DNA from 2 places in the Sanguibacter sp. Z6_81 genome. Region 2 is predicted to be linked to the other one. Evidence: predicted binding sites of a transcription regulator. Region 2 holds the regulator's gene; the other holds the start of a gene.
The links. The regulator HspR, encoded in region 2, represses chaperone genes until heat shock. The targets are predictions, from matches to a motif close to AAGTTGAGTCNNNNNGACTCAACTT.

Region 1 (9,747 bases), on a different contig from region 2:
AGAGCATCGCGGTGCCGGCCTGGGCGATGATCGCCGCGCCGATCGCCGAGGTGATGTGGTCGTAGGCGGGAGCGATGTCGGTGGCGAGGGGGCCGAGCGTGTAGAACGGCGCCTCCTCGCACAGCTCCTCCTCGAGCCGCACGTTCTCGACGATCTTGTGCATCGGCACGTGGCCGGGGCCCTCGATCATCACCTGCACGCCGTACGACTTCGCGACCCTCGTCAGCTCTCCGAGAGTGCGGAGCTCGGCGAACTGCGCGGCGTCGTTGGCGTCCGCGATGGAGCCGGGGCGCAGGCCGTCACCGAGGGAGAACGTCACGTCGTAGCGACGGAAGATCTCGCACAGCTCGGCGAACCGGGTGTAGAGGAACGACTCCTCGTGGTGCGCCAGGCACCACGCCGCCATGATCGCACCACCGCGGGAGACGATCCCGGTGACCCGGCGGGCGGTGAGCGGGATGTAGCGCAGCAGCACCCCGGCGTGCACGGTCATGTAGTCGACGCCCTGCTCGCACTGCTCGATCACCGTGTCCCGGTACACCTCCCACGTGAGCTTCGCGGGGTCGCCCTTGACCTTCTCCAGCGCCTGGTAGATCGGCACCGTGCCGACGGGGATCGGGGAGTTGCGCATGATCCACTCGCGCGTGGCGTGGATGTCCTTGCCCGTGGACAGGTCCATGAGGGTGTCCGCCCCCCACCGGGCTGCCCACACCATCTTCTCGACCTCCTCCTCGATGGAGGACGTCACCGCGGAGTTGCCGATGTTCGCGTTGATCTTCACGGCGAACGCCTTGCCGATGACCATCGGCTCGAGCTCGGGGTGGTTGCGGTTCGCGGGGATGACCGCGCGCCCGCGTGCCACCTCCGAGCGGACGAGCTCCGGGTCGACGCCCTCGCGGGCCGCGGCGATCCGCATCTCCGGCGTGAGGATCCCGGCACGGGCCCACGCGAGCTGGGTGCTCGCACCGTCGACCCGCTCGGGCCGCTCGGGCCGCTCGGGCCGCTCGGGCCGCTCCCAAGCGTCGCGCGTCGGGGCCAGACCCGCGACGACGTCGATCGCCGGGGCGTCCGGGGAGTCGTCCGTGTACGGGCCGGACGTGTCGTAGAGGTCGAGGTGCTCGCCGTTGCTGAGGTTGACCCGGCGGACGGGGAACGTCAGGCCCGGCGCGTCCGGGACGGGCAGGTACACCTTCGACGATCCCGCGATGGGACCGGTGGTGACGGTCCGGGTGGTGACAGGCGTGCGCGCAGCATCCATCGTGCTCATCGAGCTTCTCCCTACGCCGGCATGATCCGGACAGGTTCGAACGGTCGGCGGCGCTGAGCCGCCCTCTCAGCTCGCTGCTGCGAGCTCCCGTGCATGTGTGGTTGTCCGGACACCGTACCCCAAACCGGGCACCCGCTCAGGCAGTAGTCTCGACGATGACGACGCGCGCATCTCCGCGGCGAGCATCGTGGCCCACCACCGGCAGGAGCAGACATGCGTGGGACAGCAGCAGCCGTCTGGCAGACCGTCCGCGCCGAGCGCCGTCGCCTCGTCGCGGACCTCACCGGGCTCCGCGGCGAGCAGTGGCGCGCACCGTCGCTCTGCCCGGGCTGGGACGTGCACGACGTCGTCGCACACCTCGTGGACACCGCGCGCACCGGCCGCGTCTCGTTCGTCCGCGACCTCGTCGCCGCCCGCATGGACTTCGACCGCGCCAACGAGCGTGGCATCGCACGCCAGAGGCGGGCGGACCCCCGCGAGACGCTCCACGCCCTCGAGCAGGCTGCTGACCTCACCCGGACACCGCCGGTCAATATCGCGACACGGCTCGTCGAGGCGATCGTCCACGGCGAGGACGTGCGGCGACCGCTCGGCATCGTCGGGACGTACCCGCCCGACGACGTCGCGGCCGCGCTGGCGTACCAGCTGCGCACCCCCGTGTCGTTCGGGGGCGGAAAGGAACGAGCCGCCGGGCTGCAGCTCGTCGACGCACGCACCGGCGCCACCTGGGGGACGGGCGACGAGGTCCGCGGCGACCCGCTCGACCTCCTCATGGCCGTCTCGGGACGCCCCCTCGACCCCGACCTGCTGGTCGGCCCTGGCGCCCAGCACCTCACGGCCGCCCCAGGACCCACCCGACCCGGAGGAGAGTAGACATGGCCACGCGCGACGACGACCACCTCTGGACCCTGGTCCACGCCGAACGGGCCGCGCTGGCCGACGACCTCGCGAGCCTGGGTGACGATCAGTGGCGGCACAGCACCCTGTGCGGAGCGTGGGACGTCGAGGACGTCGTCGCCCACCTCGTCGCCGCCGCGAGCACCGGGACGTGGAGGTGGGTTCGCAGCATCGTCGGTGCGCGCTTCCGCGTCGAGGTGCACAACGACCGCCGGATGCGCGAGCACCGCGGGAGCACACCGGCCGAGACGCTCGCCCGGTTCCGCGCTGTCGTCCCGAGCACGACCGCGGCGACGAGCCACACCCCGGCCTACCTCGGCGAGGTCCTCGTGCACGCCCAGGACATCCGCCGCCCGCTGGGACTCTCCCCGACCCCGAGCATCGAGGCACTGACGCCCGTCGCAGAGTTCTACGCGCGGCGCGACTTCGCCGTGCCGAGCCGCACGCACACGGCCAGCCTCGAGCTGCGTGCCGACGACGGGCCGTTCCACGCCGGCTCCGGGCCCCTCGTCTCCGGTCCGACGCTCGCCCTCCTCATGACCATGGCCGGTCGGCCCGCCTACCTCGACGAGCTCACCGGCCCCGGAGTGCCCGAGATCCGCCGCCGCATCACCTGAACGTCAGGCGTCCAGTCCTGAGCTCGTCCGCACGGAGGTCCGGTCAGCGCACCGTGAGGACCAGGCCGCCGGACTGGGCCGAGCTGGGACCGGCCACCGCGTCGTCCGCGCCGTCGACGAGCACCTGCTCCGCGCCGACGTCGACCGGGTGGTCGACGACGACGGTCGCCCCGTCGCCCACCTCGCCCGAGAGCATGAGCCGGGCGAGCTGGTCGCCGATCTGCCGCTGCACGAGGCGACGCAGGGGCCGCGCCCCGTACGTCGGGTCGAACCCTTCGATGGCGAGCCACTCGCGCGCCGCCTGGGTGACGTCCAGGACGATGCGGCGCGACTCGAGGCGCTTCGCGAGCTCCGCCACCTGGAGGTCGACGATCCGTGCGAGGTCGTCGAGCCCGAGGGCGTCGAACATCACGATCTCGTCGAGGCGGTTGAGGAACTCCGGCTTGAACGCGTCGCGGACCGCCGCCATGACGGCCTCCCGGCGCGCGGCGTCGTCGAGCAGCGGGTCGACGAGGTACTGGGACCCGAGGTTGGAGGTGAGCACGAGGATGACGTTGCGGAAGTCGACCGTGCGCCCCTGGCCGTCGGTGAGCCGCCCGTCGTCGAGCACCTGCAGGAGGATGTCGAACACCTCGGGGTGCGCCTTCTCCACCTCGTCGAGGAGCACGACGGAGTACGGACGCCGCCGGACGGCCTCGGTGAGCTGACCGCCCTCCTCGTAGCCGACGTACCCGGGAGGCGCACCGACGAGCCGGGCGACGCTGTGCTTCTCGCTGTACTCCGACATGTCGATGCGGACCATCGCGCGCTCGTCGTCGAACAGGAAGTCGGCGAGCGACTTCGCCAGCTCGGTCTTGCCGACGCCGGTGGGACCGAGGAAGAGGAACGAGCCCGTGGGCCGGTTGGGGTCCGACACCCCGGCGCGGGCACGACGCACCGCGTCGGACACGGCCGCGACGGCGGCCTTCTGGCCGATGAGGCGCTGGCCGATGATCTCCTCCATCGACAGGAGCTTCTTGCTCTCGCCCTGGAGCAGGCGGCCCGCGGGGATGCCCGTCCAGGCCGAGACGACCTCGGCGATCTCGTCCGCGCCCACCTTGTCACCGACGAGGCGGGGCAGCGCGTCCTCGTCCGACTCGGCCTCCCGCTCGGCCTCCTCGGCTCCGGCCAGCTCCTTCTCGAGTGCCGGGAGCTCGCCGTACCGGATGCGCGACGCCGTCTCGAGGTCGCCCTCGCGCTCGGCGCGGTCCCGCTGGGACTCGAGCTCGTCCTTGCGCTTGCGCAGCTCGCCGACGCGGTTGAACCCGCCCTTCTCCGCCTGCCAGCGGGCGGTGAGGGCCGCGAGCTCCTCGCGTCGGTCGGCCAGGGTGGCGCGGAGCTCCGTGAGCCGCTGCTTCGAGGCGTCGTCCTCAGCCTTGGACAGCGCGAGCTCCTCCATCTCGAGGCGTGTCACGGCTCGCTGGAGGGTGTCGATCTCCGTCGGGGACGAGTCCATCTCCATGCGCAGCCGGGACGCGGCCTCGTCGACGAGGTCGATCGCCTTGTCGGGCAGCTGCCGGCCGCTGATGTACCGGTCGGAGAGCGTGGCCGCCGCGACGAGCGCGGCGTCGGAGATCGTCACCCGGTGGTGCGCCTCGTAACGTGAGTTCAGACCACGCAGGATGGCGATGGTGTCCTCGACCGACGGCTCACCGACGAACACCTGCTGGAACCGCCGCTCGAGGGCCGGGTCCTTCTCGATGCTCTCGCGGTACTCGTCGAGCGTCGTGGCGCCCACGAGGCGCAGCTCGCCCCGGGCGAGCATGGGCTTGAGCATGTTCCCGGCGTCGATGGACGAGTCCCCGCCACCGCCACCGGCGCCGACCACCGTGTGCAGCTCGTCGATGAAGGTGACGACCTCACCGTCGGACCCCTTGATCTCCTCGAGCACCGCCTTGAGGCGCTCCTCGAAGTCGCCCCGGTACTTGGCGCCCGCGAGCATCGCGGCGAGGTCGAGCGAGATGAGGCGCTTGCCCTTGAGGGAGTCCGGGACGTCGCCCGCGACGATGCGCTGGGCCAGCCCTTCGACGACTGCCGTCTTGCCGACGCCGGGCTCGCCGATGAGGACGGGGTTGTTCTTGGTGCGCCGCGAGAGCACCTGGACGACGCGCCGGATCTCGGCGTCCCGCCCGACGACGGGGTCGAGCCGACCTTCGCTCGCCGCTTGCGTGAGGTCGAGACCGTACTGCTCGAGCGCCTTGTACGTGCCCTCGGGGTTGGGTGAGGTGACGCGCTTGTTACCGCGCACCGCGGGGATCGCAGCAGCGAGGGCGTCCCGGGTGACCCCCGCACGACGCAGCAGGTCCGCGGTGGGGGACGGCGCCGCCGCGAGCCCGAGGAGCAGGTGCTCGGTGGAGAGGTACTCGTCGGTGAGGTCGGACGCCTCGGTGCGCGCGTGCTTGAGCACTGCGGTGAGGGCGGGCGAGACCGTCGGCTCCGCGACAGCGTTGCCGGTGACCGTCGGGAGGGCGACGAGGGCACGGCGGACGTCGGCGCCGATCGCCTGCGGGTCCGCACCGATCTCGCGCAGGAGACCGGGAGTGGTGCCCGTGGTCTGGGCGAGCAGGGCGGCGAGCAGGTGGACGGGCTCCACCTGCGGGTTGCCCGCGGCGGTGGCCGACTGGATCGCCTCCCCCAGCGCCTGCTGGGACAAGGTGGTCAGGTGAGCATCCATGGATCCTCCAGCTGGTCGTGCACGGTGTGGCTGAACTTGAGTCTAATTCACTCAACTTCGCCCTGCCAGGGATGACACACCCGACCAGCCCTCCCCCTCCCCGCCCCGGCTCGTCCGCGGGAACCGGGCAGACTGGGGAGAACTACCCTCACCCGCTCTCCGGCGGCTGCGCAGGGCCATGCTGTGGAAGAGTTGACCCAGCGCCGAGCAGCACCACCGATCCGGCCCGCCGGCTGCTCGCGGAGACCGAAGGATGACCATGAAGAAGATGACCGCTGTGGCGGCCACCGCCGCCATCGCCCTGAGCCTCAGCGGGTGCATGCGCATGCACACGGCCATGACCATCAACGACGACGACACCGTCAGCGGATCGATCATCATGGCCGTCGAGGACCAGGTGATCGAGGACGCCGGCATGACCACCGACGAGTTCTGGGAGATGTACGGCTCCGACTTCGAGAGCGACATGCCCGAGGAGATGACCTCCACGGACTACGTCGAGGACGGCTACACCGGCAAGGAGCTCTCGTTCGAGGAGCTGCCCCTCGACGAGTTCGAGGGCGCGGACGACTCGCTGTCCATCACCCGGGAGGGCGACGAGTACGTCGTCTCCGGCACGCTCGACCTCGCCGAGGAGATGGGCACCGACATGGGTGACCTCGAGGGCGCGGACGACGACGTCGCCGCCGAGATGCAGGACATGCTCGACTCGATCGACATCCAGTTCATGGTGACGTTCCCCGGTGAGGTCACCGAGGCCACCGGCGAGATCGACGGCAGCACGGTCACCTGGACGGCCGTCTACGGTGAGGTGCTCGAGATGTCGGCCCGCGGCCCGGTCGACGGCGGCGACGCACCGGCCGACGACACGAGCTCCGAGGCGGACGAGGACTCCGACGACGGCAACGGCTGGGTCCTGTGGCTCGTCATCGGCATCGTCGTGCTCGCGCTCGCCGGGCTCGTCACGTGGTTCCTCCTGCGCAACAAGAACAAGAACGGCGGCAACGGCCCCACCGGCGGCCAGGGCCAGTGGGGTCAGCAGCAGTACGGTCAGCCCGGCCAGCCGCAGTACGGCCAGCCCGGCCAGCCCCAGCAGTTCGGTCAGCCCGGCCAGCCGCAGTACGGCCAGCCCGGCCAGCCCCAGCAGTTCGGTCAGCCCGGCCAGCCCGGCCAGTTCGGCCAGCCGCAGCCCCCGCAGCAGGGGCAGCCGCCCCAGCAGCCGTGGGGATCGCAGTAAGCGTCCGCCAGGGCACGACACAGCACGATGAGTGACACCGGTCCGGGGACCACGCCGTACGCGGCGTGGTCCCCGGACGTGCTCGGTGACGAGTGGGTGGCTCGCACCCTCGAGCTCACGCCCGATGACGAAGGCCCCGTCGTCGCGACGCTCGTGCGGCGCGCCGGCACCCCTCGGGGGCGACGCGCCGTCCTGTACGTCCACGGGTTCGCCGACTACTTCTTCCAGGCGCACACCGCCGCGCAGCTCGAGCACCACGGGTTCGACTTCTACGCGCTCGACCTGCGCAAGTACGGGCGCTCGCTGCGCAGCCACCAGACACCCAACGACGTCCGCGAGCTCGCCGCGTACGCCGAGGAGCTCGACCTCGCCGCGAGCATCGTCCGGGCCGAGGGCCACACCGAGCTCGTCGTCGTCGGGCACTCCACGGGTGGTCTCGTCACGAGCCTCTGGGCGAACGCGCGGACCCGCCCCGGACAGCCGCGCGTCGTCGACGCGCTCGTGCTCAACAGCCCGTGGTTCGACCTCAACAAGCCGTGGTTCCATCGCGTCGTCGCGACGCGCCTCATCGCCGCCGCCGCGTCGGTCACCCCGCGACTCGTCGTCGGGAACCTCGCGCCGCACTACGGACGCGCCCTGCACGCGGACAGCGGCGGCGAGTGGACGTACGACCTCGCCTGGAAACCGCACGAAGGGTTCCCCGCCCGCGCCGCGTGGGTCCGCGCAATCCGCCGGGGACACGGACGCATCGCTGCAGGCCTCGACATCCGGTGTCCCGTGCTCGTCCTCACCTCTGGGGCGACCGGAGACGCCACGCGGTGGCACGACGCGATCCTCGCCACCGACAGCGTGCTCGACGTCGAGCAGATCGCCGCCCGCGCACCGGGTCTCGGCCCGGACGTCACGCTCGTGCGCATCGAGGGCGGAGCGCACGACCTCGCTCTCTCCGCGCGACCCGCACGGGACGCCTATCACGCGGCCGTCGTGAGCTGGCTCGACGAGACGCTCGGCCCGCGCGGACGCTAGACCGGGCTGCCCACCTGCCCGCGCGACGCGGAGCTCGCGTCAGCGTCCCGGTTGCGTCAGGCGCGTCTGTGCCTCAGCCGACCTCGTTCCGCGGCCCCTGCTCCTGGTCCTGGGTGAGCTCGTCGACGACGAGCTCGTCGCTCGGCACCTTGCCCGTGCGGTACCCCGCCCGGCCGACCATGTGCGCCGCGACCGGCGCCGTGAGCAGCTGGAAGACCGCGATGAGCACGAGCATCCCCACGACCTGGAGGTTGCGGACCCGCAGCGCCTCCCCCGTGAGCAGGAGGATGAGGCCGAGCACCTGCGGCTTGGTCCCCGCGTGCATGCGGGCCAGGAGGTTCGGGAACCTCAGTACGCCCACCCCCGCAGCGAACGCGAGGAACGCCCCGGAGAGCAGGCACACCGCCGCCGCGACGTCCGCCACCACCGACCAGCTCATCGGTCACCCACCTCGTCGTCGTCCGTCGCAGCAACCGGCGCGTGCAGGGCGTCGTCATCCGTCGCGGCGCCCCGGAGGCCGGCCTCAGCGGCGTCCTTCTCCGCCTCCTCGAGCGCGAGCTCCTCGGGCGTCCGGATGCGCCCCTCACCCTCCGGCTCGATCGCGGCGAACCGCGCGATGGCCACGGACCCGACGAAGCCGACCATCGCGAGGACCACGAGGACCGGCAGGGTGTCCGTGCGCCGGGTCAGGGCCGACTCGACGACGATCGCGCCGACGACAGCGGTGACGAACACGTCGAGCGCGACCGTGCGGTCGAGCATGCTCGGCCCACGCTCGGCCCGGACGAGTGCGAGGATCGCGGCACCGGCGAGCAGCACCCCGCAGATGATGGCGACGGCGGTCATGGGCGCACCTCCGGGCTGGACGGGGCGGGCGCGGGCCGCCCGCGCGTGGGCCTCGGGCTGACCCCGGCACGGCTCAGCTCCTCGTCGGACGCCAGGGCGCGCAGCACGCGACGCTCGAGCGACAGGACGTCCGAGCGGACCTTCTCGATCCCGCCGTACGCCTCGATGTCGAGCACGTGCAGGTAGAGCATCCCGGTGAGCCGGTGCGCCTCGATGACGAGGGACCCGGGCACGAGGGAGCTGAGCTCCGCGACAAGGGTGAGGTAGAGGTCGGAGGAGCTGCGCAGCCGCACCCCGACCACGGCGCCCCGCGGCACGTGACCGAACCGGAACGCCTGCAGGCTCACCTGGACCGACGCGACGACGAGGTCGAGACCGAACTTCGCGACGAGGACGAGCAGGCTCAGCGGGCGCACCGTGCCGTGGTACCCGATCGGGGGCAACGGCATCAGGAGGGTCACGCAGAGCCCGATCGCGAGACCCGACACGACGTTCGCCCACGACAGGTCGCCCCACAGCAGCACCCAGACGAGCGCGAGCCCGACGATGGCGGGCCACTGGGCGGCGAGCCGTCGGCGACGACGATGGATCGTCATGCGTCCTCCTCAGCGGTCTCGGTCGACTCCCCCTGGCCCCGGCCGTCGGAGCCGAGCACCTCGTCGATGTAGTTCGCCGGGTCGAGCAGCGTCTTCCCGGCACGGTCCGCGTAGGAGTACAGGGGTCCGGCGACGACGGTGAGCGCCAGGCCGAGCGCCACGAGGACCGCCGTGGGGCCCACCATCGTGCGCGGCAACGTGGCGTCGGGGATCTCCTCCGGCGGCGTCTGCCAGAACGCCTTGTTCCACGCCTTGACGATCGCGTACAGCGTGAGCAGCGACGTCACGACGCTCCCGATGACGAGCGTGTACGCCAGGGGGGTGCCGTGGGCGACGCCGGCCTCGAGCAGTCCCACCTTGCCGAGGAACCCGGACATGGGCGGAATCCCTGCGAGGTTCATCGCCGGGATGAAGAACAGCACCGCGAGGCCGGGAGCGATCTTCGCGAGCCCACCGAGCCGGTCGAGCGACGTCGTGCCGCCACGACGCTCCACGAGGCCGACGACGAGGAAGAGCGTCGTCTGGACGGTGATGTGGTGGGCCACGTA
Region 2 (9,747 bases):
AACGGAGCGCCTCACCGCGATGGTCGAGACGATCGCAGCCGAGGTAGACGTCCAGCTCCGCTGGCAGCGGAAAGATTGAGTCTGGTGCGCTCAAGTTTCGGTGCTCCGCTTGCATGCGGGACGTCCCGGGTGCAGACTTGAGTCGAACAGACTCAATGACGCCGGACGGAGCACTCGTCCGGCAAGGCCGTCCCCCGCGGCACCCGCGAGACGCCCGCAACGAAAGGCATCACTGACATGGCACGTGCAGTCGGCATCGACCTCGGTACCACCAACTCCGTCGTCTCCGTCCTCGAGGGTGGTGAACCCACCGTCATCGCGAACGCCGAGGGCGCCCGGACCACACCGTCCGTCGTCGCGTTCTCCAAGACCGGTGACGTCCTCGTCGGCGAGATCGCCAAGCGCCAGGCCGTGACGAACGTGGACCGCACCATCAGCTCGGTGAAGCGCCACATCGGCACGGACTGGTCGGTCACGATCGACGACAAGAAGTACACGGCGCAGGAGATCAGCGCCCGCATCCTCGGCAAGCTCAAGCGCGACGCCGAGGAGTACCTGGGCGAGCCCGTCACCGACGCGGTCATCACCGTGCCCGCGTACTTCAACGACGCCGAGCGCCAGGCCACGAAGGACGCCGGCCAGATCGCCGGGCTCAACGTCCTGCGCATCGTCAACGAGCCCACCGCTGCCGCGCTCGCGTACGGCCTCGAGAAGGGCAAGGAGGACGAGCTCATCCTCGTCTTCGACCTCGGTGGCGGGACGTTCGACGTGTCCCTGCTCGAGGTCGGCAAGGACGAGGACGACTTCTCGACGATCCAGGTCCGCGCAACCTCCGGCGACAACCGCCTCGGTGGCGACGACTGGGACAACCGGATCGTCGAGCACCTCATCAAGGAGGTCAAGAACTCCTCCGGTGTCGACCTGTCCAAGGACAAGATCGCGCTCCAGCGTCTGCGCGAGGCTGCTGAGCAGGCCAAGAAGGAGCTCTCCTCCGCGACGAGCACGAACATCTCGATGCAGTACCTGTCGATGAGCGAGAACGGGCCCATCCACCTGGACTCCAAGCTCACCCGCGCCCAGTTCCAGCAGATGACGCAGGACCTCATCGACCGGACGAAGGCGCCGTTCCACTCTGTCATCCGCGACGCAGGCATCTCCCTCGGCGACATCGACCACGTCGTGCTCGTCGGTGGATCGACCCGCATGCCGGCCGTCACCGAGCTCGTCAAGGAGCTCACGGGCGGCAAGGAGCCCAACAAGAGCGTCAACCCCGACGAGGTCGTCGCCATCGGTGCGGCACTCCAGGCCGGTGTCATCAAGGGCGAGCGCAAGGACGTCCTGCTCATCGACGTCACGCCGCTGTCCCTCGGCATCGAGACCAAGGGTGGCGTGATGACCAAGCTCATCGAGCGCAACACGGCCATCCCGACCAAGCGCAGCGAGATCTTCTCCACGGCGGACGACAACCAGCCCTCCGTCCTCATCCAGGTCTTCCAGGGTGAGCGGGAGTTCGCGCGGGACAACAAGCCGCTCGGTACGTTCGAGCTCACGGGGATCGCTCCGGCGCCCCGTGGGGTCCCGCAGATCGAGGTCACGTTCGACATCGACGCGAACGGCATCGTCCACGTCGGCGCCAAGGACCGCGGCACCGGCAAGGAGCAGAAGATGACCATCACCGGTGGCTCCGCGCTGCCGAAGGAGGACATCGACCGCATGGTCCGCGAGGCCGAGGAGCACGCCGCGGAGGACAAGGCGCGCCGCGAGGAGGCCGAGACCCGCAACCAGGCCGAGGGCTTCGCGTACTCCACGGAGAAGCTGCTCAAGGACAACGACGAGAAGCTGCCCGAGGACGTCAAGACCGAGGTCCAGAGCGCGATCGACGAGCTCAAGAGCGCACTCGAGGGCACGGACATCGGTGCCGTCAAGGCCAAGCAGGAGGCGCTGACGACCGTGGCGCAGAAGATCGGCGAGGTGCTCTACGCCCAGCAGGCGGAAGCGCCCGCGGCCGACGCGCCCGCCGGCGACGCCCCCGGCGCCTCGGACGAGGACGTCGTCGACGCCGAGATCGTCGACGACGAGGATGACAAGAAGTGACGGCCCCTGAGCACGGCACCCCCGAGAACCCTGAGGGTGCCGGCGAGAACGTCGACCCGCTCGAGGGCCTCGACTTCGAGCCGTCCGAGGAGGCGTTCGACACGAACGCCCCCGCGGAGGCCGCAGCCGAGCCGACCGACCTCGAGAAGGCGCAGGCCGAGTCGGCCGACCGGCTCGCGGACCTCCAGCGGCTCAACGCGGAGTACGCGAACTTCTCGAAGCGCGCCAAGCGTGAGCAGGAGCTTGCGCGGACGCGCGGCGTCGAGGACGTCCTGGTCGGGCTGCTGCCCGTCCTCGACGACATCGCTCGAGCCAAGCAGGCGGGCGAGCTCACCGGCCCGTTCGAGGCGATCTCGGACAAGCTCACGGCGGCGCTCGTGCGATTCGGCGTCGAGATGTACGGCGAGGCAGGCGAGGAGTTCGACCCGATGAAGCACGAGGCGCTCATGCACTCGACGTCGTCGGACGCCACGACGACCACGGTGCAGAGCGTCATCGAGGTCGGGTACCGGATCGGTGACCGGGTGGTCCGTGCGGCGCGCGTCGCTGTGGTCGGCCCCGAGGCCTGATCCACCTGCGGGGCCGGACCACGAGGTCCGGCCCCGCAGGGGCTCCGGCGCAGGTTGCGCGTCGTCGCCCCACCCTGTGCACCATGACGGAAGGGAGGCGCCTTGACCGGTCAGGACTGGATCGAAAAGGACTTCTATGCTGCTCTCGGCGTCCCGAAGACCGCGGACGACGCCGAGATCAAGAAGGCATACCGCAAGCTCGCTCGTAAGTACCACCCGGACCAGAACTCCGGTGACACCAGCGCTGAGGGGAAGTTCAAGGAGATCGGTGAGGCCTACTCGGTGCTCTCCGACCCCGAGCAGCGCCAGCAGTACGACGCGATCCGGGCGATGGCCGGTGGCGGCCCCCGGTTCGCGGCCGGCCCAGGCGGGCGCGGAGGCGGCGCGGGCGGCTTCGAGGACCTCTTCGGCGGGATGTTCGGTGGCGCGAGCTCCGGCAGCCGCGGAGGCTTCCGGCCTGCCGGTGGTGCCTCCAGCAGCATGCCCGACGGCTTCGAGGACATCCTCTCCTCGATGTTCGGCGGCGGCGGCGGGGGCGGACAGACCGGTTTCCGGCCCAACGCTCGGGCACAGGCAGGGCAGGACGTCGCGGCGAGGACGACGCTGAGCTTCCGCGACGCGGTCCAGGGGACCACGGTGACGCTCGGCGTCGACGGCCGCCCCCTCACCACGCGCATCCCCCCGGGTGTGCGCGACGGCCAGAAGATCCGGCTCCGGGGGAAGGGACGCCCCGGCACCGGTGGAGGACCGGCCGGCGACCTGGTCATCACGGTCACCGTCACCCCGCACCCCGTGTTCACCCTCGACGGGCAGAACCTGCGCGTGACCGTCCCGGTGACGTTCCCCGAGGCGGCGCTCGGAGCCCAGATCCAGGTCCCCACCCTCGACGGGGCGACCGTGCGGCTGAAGATCCCCGAGGGCACCCCCGCCGGCAGGGTGCTGCGCGTCAAGGGCCACGGTGTGAAGTCCGCCAAGGGCACCGGGGACCTCCTGGTCACCGTCCAGGTGGCCGTCCCGCAGAAGCTCGACAAGACCGCGCGCGAGGCCGTGGAGGCGTTCGCTGCGGCGACCGCCGACGGCGACGTCCGGCAGGAGCTCTTCGCGCGCGCGAAGGACTGATCGGGGGTGCGCATGAAGGTCGTGTTCGACGACGGGACACCGCGCGAGGACGAACCCGTCTACGTCATCTCCCGTGCTGCCGAGCTCGCGGGGATGCACCCGCAGACGCTGCGCCAGTACGACCGGCTCGGCATCGTGTCGCCGCAACGCACACCGGGCCGGGGGCGGCGGTACTCGCGCCGTGACGTCGCGCAGCTCATCGAGGTCCAGCGGCTCAGCCAGGACGAGGGGATCAACCTCGCCGGGATCAAGCGGATCCTCGACCTCGAGGCCGAGGTGCGGCGCCTCGAGCACAAGGTCGACCTCCTCGCTGCCGCGGCGGACCCGGGCTCCCGCATCTTCGCTGCCGGTGCCTCGGGCGACGTCGTCGCCGTGCGCCGGGGCCAGCGGTTCCACCGGCGCGGCTGGCGACGCCAGGACCCGCCGCCGACGAGCGACGGCGACGGAGGTTCGGCTCTCGTCCTCTGGCGCCCGCCCCGCTGAGCGGCGCCACGCGAGCAGCGCGCGCAGGTCAGAGCCGGTCGAGCTCGTCCCGCACGAGGTCGCACGCCCGGGGGACGAGGGCCCTCTCCTCCGGGTCGACCGTGGGTCGGGCTGCGCGCAGGGCGGCGGCCGCGTCGAGCTGGGTGCCCAGCCCTGGCCCGACGGCGCGCAGGAAGGCGCGCAGCATGTGGTGCGCCGGGACGGCGAAGGGATTGTCGTCCACGGCCACCTCACCGAAGACGATGGCCGTCGTCGCGAGGTCCAGCTCCGCGGGCCCCCGGCGCGCCGAGTCCCAGTCGATGAGGTAGGGCCCGTCGTCGGTCATGAAGACGTTCGCGGGGTGCAGGTCGAGGTGGACGAGCACGTCGTCCGGACCCGACCCGTCTCCCGGGAGGAGGTCTGCCGGGAGGGGCAGGGCGTGCAGGCGTGTGTGCAGGTCGACGAGGACCTGCACACCCTCGTCCATCGAGAGCTCCCGGGCGTCGAGCGCCTGCAGGAGTGTCGGCCCGTGCAGGCGGACCATGACGAGGTCGGGTCCGACCGCGCGCACGATGCGCGGGGCAGGGAAGCCGACCTCGGTGAGGTACTCGAGGACCGCGACGTTGTGGTGGGTCGCTGACGGGTCGTGGAGGTGACGGACCGCGTGCGTGTCGTCGAGGAGATAGACGTTCGCGTGCCGGCCTGCCACGAGGAGGTGCGCCTCGTCCTCGATGAGGGACGGGTCGTCCATCGGGGACGCGCGGTCCGCCGGGGAATGGTCGTCGTCCATGTTCCGACGGTAGCCCCGCGCTGTGCGCGTCGCACTGCGGGGCGGCACGGCCGCCGGTGCGCGGGCCGTTCATGCACCAGGAGAGTGCCGAAAAGAATGCGGTTGTGCGCCCGTGTAAGGAAGTCCTGGCTGCCTATACGTGAATTGTCCTCCGGGTCTACCGTGGAATATCAGCACGTCCGCGTGCACCGGAGCCAGCTGGAGGAATCATGAGCGCACTGCTTGATCTGCCCCACGTGAGCACCTGTTCGGTCGAGACCTGCGGTTACAACCACGACGGCTGCCACGCCGGAGCGGTGACGGTCGGTGGCCGCGGCGTGGCCGCTGAGTGCGCCACGTTCATCCCGCTGTCGACCAAGGGCGGTCTCGACAAGGTCATCGCTCAGGTCGGTGCGTGCCAGCGTGGCGAGTGCGTCCACAACGAGTCGCTCGAGTGCCATGCAGATTCCATCCGCGTCGGTGCAGGCTCCGCTCCCGGGGACATGGCGGACTGCCTCACCTACGCCCCTCAGTGACGTGGCGGCCCGGCTCGCACGGCGCGCCGGGCTGCTGAGCTGGTCGTCGGGTTGTGCCGGATGCGTCGATGCCCGGCGCGGACGTCAGGCGCCCGTGCCGGGTTCCACGCCCTGGAGGCGTGCGAGCAGCGCGACCGCCCCGCCCCACGTCGCGGGCATCTCGTACGTCGTGACGCGCGGGGGACACCGGGTGGCGTACCCGATGTTGCGCGCCGCGGTCGCGCGCGAGATCCGCACCCCGAGCTCCGCGAGCCGGCCCGGAAGGTCGGTGTCCACCTCGGCGAGCACGACGAACCGGCCGTGGCCGAGCGCGGCTGCGGGGTGCCCCTCACCGAACGCCGCCATGATGCTCTGGCCGACGACGGCGGACCGCGCGATGCGGACCAGCGGCGGGAGCGCCCCGAGCTCGAGGTCGACGCACACGAGCAGGTGCGAGTGGTGCACGGGCACCTGCATGTCGGCCGCGCCGTAGGTCTCCCGGAGGCGCTGCCCGAGGTACGCGACCGTCGCGAGCCCTGACTCCGCATCGACGCAGAACATCTGGGCAGGCGGCGCGGCCTGCCCCTGGGCCCACCCAGCGCACACCGCCCGGAGCACGTCGGCGGGCGGTGGCCCGCCGCGCAGCGCGTAGAGGCACGCGACGTCGTCGATGGCCTCGCCGATGCCGCACCCGGTGCGTGCTCGGGCGAGGCCCAGTGCCGCGTAGGCACGCAGGAGCGCCGCCGAGCGGGTCTCCGCAGTGCCCGCCCCAGGTGAGTGCGCGGCGTCGAGCATGACGAGCTCGTGGACGACGTCGTCGACGGCCGTGTGCTCCCAGTCGTCGGGGTGCGACCACGCGGTGCGCGCGCTCGAGCGGCGCCACTGCTCGCGCAGGGCAGCAGCCGGCGTCGCGACGCCCTCGGCGAGGATCTCCACACAGATAGGGAGCCGCGAGGGTGACGGTCATGACGGCACTTGAGCAGTTTTTTGTGATCTGCGCAGCGGCGCGCGGGGTTCTCGCCAGAGAGTCGCGGGGCAGATCACCTATTCTTGGCGTGTCCGGGGTCACAGCGTCGTGAGCCGGACGTGCGGGGCGGGGTCTGCACCGACGTGGATCGCGGGTAGTGAGGGAGCGGCGTGACGGCAGCAGATACACCTGCGTGGGGAGAGGCGTCCTCGGACGCCGAGCTCATCGCGAGCGTCCGTGGCGGCGAGACCGGTGCGTTCGGCCTGCTCTACGAGAGGCACGCGGGTGCGGCACTGTCGGTCGCCCGGCAGCACGTCACGGATCCGGCCGATGCCGACGACGTCGTGGCCGGTGCCTTCGCGAAGGTTCTCGCGGTGATGTCCCGCGGAGGCGGGCCCGACGTGGCGTTCCGCGCGTACCTGTTCACCGTGGTGCGCCGGACGGCGTTCGACCTCGTCAACGCCTCGCGGCGGACGCGCCCCACCGATGACGACGCGGCGTTCGAGTCGGCCGTCGGGCCGATGGCCTCCACCGAGGAGCCGGTGCTGCGCGGGTTCGAGCGGTCCACGGTCGCCCTCGCCTTCCATTCGCTGCCCGAGCGGTGGCAGTCGATCCTCTGGTACACCGAGGTCGAGAACCAGGCGCCGGCAGCGGTCGCCCCGCTCCTCGGGCTCACGGCCAACGGTGCCGCAGCGTTGGCGTACCGGGCCAGGGAAGGGCTTCGGCAGGCCTATCTCCAGCAGCACCTCGGCGGAGCTCCGGACGAGTCGTGCCGGACGGCCAACGCCCTGCTCGGTGCCTATGCGCGCGGTGGCCTGGGGGCACGGGAGACCGCGACCGTCGACGCGCACCTCGAGGAGTGCGGCGAGTGCCGTGAACTCTTGCTCGAGCTCGCCGACGTGTCCCACGGCATGCGGGCCGTCGTGGCTCCGCTCGTGCTCGGCGTCGCTGCGGTGGGCGTCGCGGGCACCGGTCTGCCCCTGTGGGGGACGACGGCGCTCGTGGCGGGTGGTGTGGCCGTGGGCGGGGGTGCGGCGAGCGGCGCGGGCGCGGTTGGCGACGGGACCACAGGCGGCAGCGGTGCGAACGGAGGAAGCGGCGCCGACGGTGGGAGCAGCGCGAGCGGTGCCGGGAGCGGGACGGCCAGCACCGCCGGGGCGGCGGGTGGCGCAGCGGGCGTCGGCTCGGGGGCCGCGAGCTCCGGTGGCGTGCTCGCGGCGATCAGCGGTCTGCCGACGCTGCTCGTCGCCGTCGTGGGGATCGCGATCGTCGGCTCGCTCGTTGCCGCCGCGGTCCTGCTCGGGGTGCTCGGCGACGACCGTGAGCCGCCGACGGCGTCGGGTCCGAGCGCGGGCCAGCGTGACGTCTCGCCCGACACGGCCGGTCCGGGTGCCGACGGTCTCGGTCGTGACAGTGCTGGTCCCGACAGTGCTGGTCCCGACAGTGCTGGTTCCGACAGTGCTGGTGCCGACGGTGCCGATCCTCACGGTTCGGGTCCCGACGGGCCCGGCGGGGAGCCCGATGGTGGCGTCTCCCTGCCCGCTCCGGGAGGAGGCTCGGGCGCGGCCGAGGACGCGGGGTCCGGTCAGGTGCCACCCACCCTCCCCGCAGACTCCCGGACCACACCCGTCGGCGCTGCACCGCAGACGCCGTCGCGTCCGTCCGACCAGGCGACTCCGGGAAGCCCCGCGGCCCCGCCCGGCGCCGCGAACCCGCCCGGCGCCGCGAACCCGCCTGGCACCACCACCCCCGCGAACCCGACCACCCCCACCACGCCGACCACCCCGTCCGATCCCTCCCCACCGCCGTCGGCCGTCGCGGCGCTCGCGGTCGACCTCTCGGCCCCGGGAGGACTCGTGGCGCGGCAGGCCACGTCGCTCGAGATCGCGCTCACGAACGACGGCGACGCCCTCGCCTCCGACGTCGCGCTCGAGCTCGAGGTCCCGGACGTCCTGGAGCTCCTGCCTGCGGTGCTCGGCGGAGGTGGGACCGCGGTCCCCGTCCCGCTCGTCACGAGCCTCGGCGCCACGTGCGCCGCAGCGTCTGCGGACGGGGCGCTGTCTCCGGGCGAGGTGCCGTCCTCGACCGTGGTGCGGTGCGCCGTGGACGAGATCGAGGCCGGTGAGTCGGCGGTCGTCGTCGTCGATCTCTATCCGCGGCACAGCGCGACGGTCGAGATCGCCGCACAGATGTACCTGGGCAGCGCGCCGCACGGCGACCGCATGACGTTCACGCGGACGGTCGACCCGGCGCCCGCGGCGGTGTCGGTCGAGGTGATCCCGGTCGCCGAGCTTGTCGCCGGGGTCGACGGGCACGTCGCGGTGGTGGCGTCGAACACGGGCGACGTCGGGGCGGACGACGTCGTCGTGGAGCTCCCGCTGCCCGCGGGGATCGGGTGGCCCGGTGGGAGCCGCGTGGAGACGGCGCCGGGGAGCGACCCCGGGTGGGCGTGCGCCGTCACGCCCGTCGACACCGCCAGCTGCACGCACGCGCGGATCGACCCGGGCGCGACGAGAGAGCTCGTGCTCCCCGTGCAGGTGGCCGCCGGGACGCTGACCGGGGCGGTGGTGCAGCCCCTCGCATCGGTCGCGGGGGAGTCGCCCGTGGCGTCGCCGGCGACGACGTTGCCGGTCGTGGCCCGGGGACTGTCGGCGTCCACGATGCTCGAGGGATCGCTCCGCAGCGCGCAGGTCTCGGGCCTCGTCGGGGAGGACCGGTTGCTGTCGGTGCCGGCAGGCTCGAGCGTGCGGTTCGCGGAGCTCACCTGGGCCGGGCCGCTCGCGGGCAGCACCTCCGATCTCACGCTCGACGAGCTCACCGCTCTGGACCTCACGACCGACGCAGGCGGTGCGGGCTCCTGGTCGCTCGCCGGGACCCCCGCGCTGCTCGACCCCGTGGGAACCCCGGACCGGTCGTTCTGGGCTTCGGTGGACGTCACGCACCTCGTCGCTGCCCACCCCACCCAGGGGCGTTGGGCGGTCGTCGCGGGGTCGGGGCAACGCGTGCCGGCCGATCTCGCATGGTCGTTGACCGTCGTCTATGACGTCGCGGACCAGCCGGACGCGGCGGTGACGCTGCTCTCGGGTCCCACGGCGGGGGCCGCGGCGTCACGCCATGCGCTTCCTGCCTCGGGCGCCCGGCACGTCTCGGTGAGCGCCGCGACCGGTGCGGCGGGGTCGGTCGCGATCAACGGGCGCACGGTGGCGGGTGCTGCGTCAGCCGTGCCGGGTCGGAGCGTCTCGACGTTCCGGA

Region 1: the regulator HspR is predicted to act here: its motif matches at 5,528-5,552, upstream of clpB (ATP-dependent chaperone ClpB).

Annotation. Positions count from the first base shown of each region.
Region 1 is NZ_JBXUFV010000001.1:300,773-310,519, forward strand. Features, by position in the region: gene thiC (phosphomethylpyrimidine synthase ThiC) at 1-1,267, opposite strand, end outside; TPP riboswitch at 1,259-1,368, opposite strand; gene AC2AXK_RS01435 (maleylpyruvate isomerase family mycothiol-dependent enzyme) at 1,481-2,140, shown strand; gene AC2AXK_RS01440 (maleylpyruvate isomerase family mycothiol-dependent enzyme) at 2,143-2,781, shown strand; gene clpB (ATP-dependent chaperone ClpB) at 2,825-5,494, opposite strand; gene AC2AXK_RS01450 (LppM family (lipo)protein) at 5,754-6,731, shown strand; gene AC2AXK_RS01455 (alpha/beta hydrolase) at 6,759-7,757, shown strand; gene mnhG (monovalent cation/H(+) antiporter subunit G) at 7,831-8,196, opposite strand; gene AC2AXK_RS01465 (MrpF/PhaF family protein) at 8,193-8,603, opposite strand; gene AC2AXK_RS01470 (Na+/H+ antiporter subunit E) at 8,600-9,199, opposite strand; gene AC2AXK_RS01475 (Na+/H+ antiporter subunit D) at 9,196-9,747, opposite strand, start outside.
Region 2 is NZ_JBXUFV010000004.1:23,620-33,366, forward strand. Features, by position in the region: gene AC2AXK_RS11055 (phosphotransferase) at 1-47, shown strand, start outside; gene dnaK (molecular chaperone DnaK) at 238-2,094, shown strand; gene grpE (nucleotide exchange factor GrpE) at 2,091-2,663, shown strand; gene AC2AXK_RS11070 (DnaJ C-terminal domain-containing protein) at 2,766-3,782, shown strand; gene AC2AXK_RS11075 (heat shock protein transcriptional repressor HspR) at 3,795-4,265, shown strand; gene AC2AXK_RS11080 (phosphotransferase) at 4,294-5,034, opposite strand; gene AC2AXK_RS11085 (DUF1540 domain-containing protein) at 5,244-5,549, shown strand; gene AC2AXK_RS11090 (hypothetical protein) at 5,634-6,464, opposite strand; gene AC2AXK_RS11095 (sigma-70 family RNA polymerase sigma factor) at 6,666-9,747, shown strand, end outside.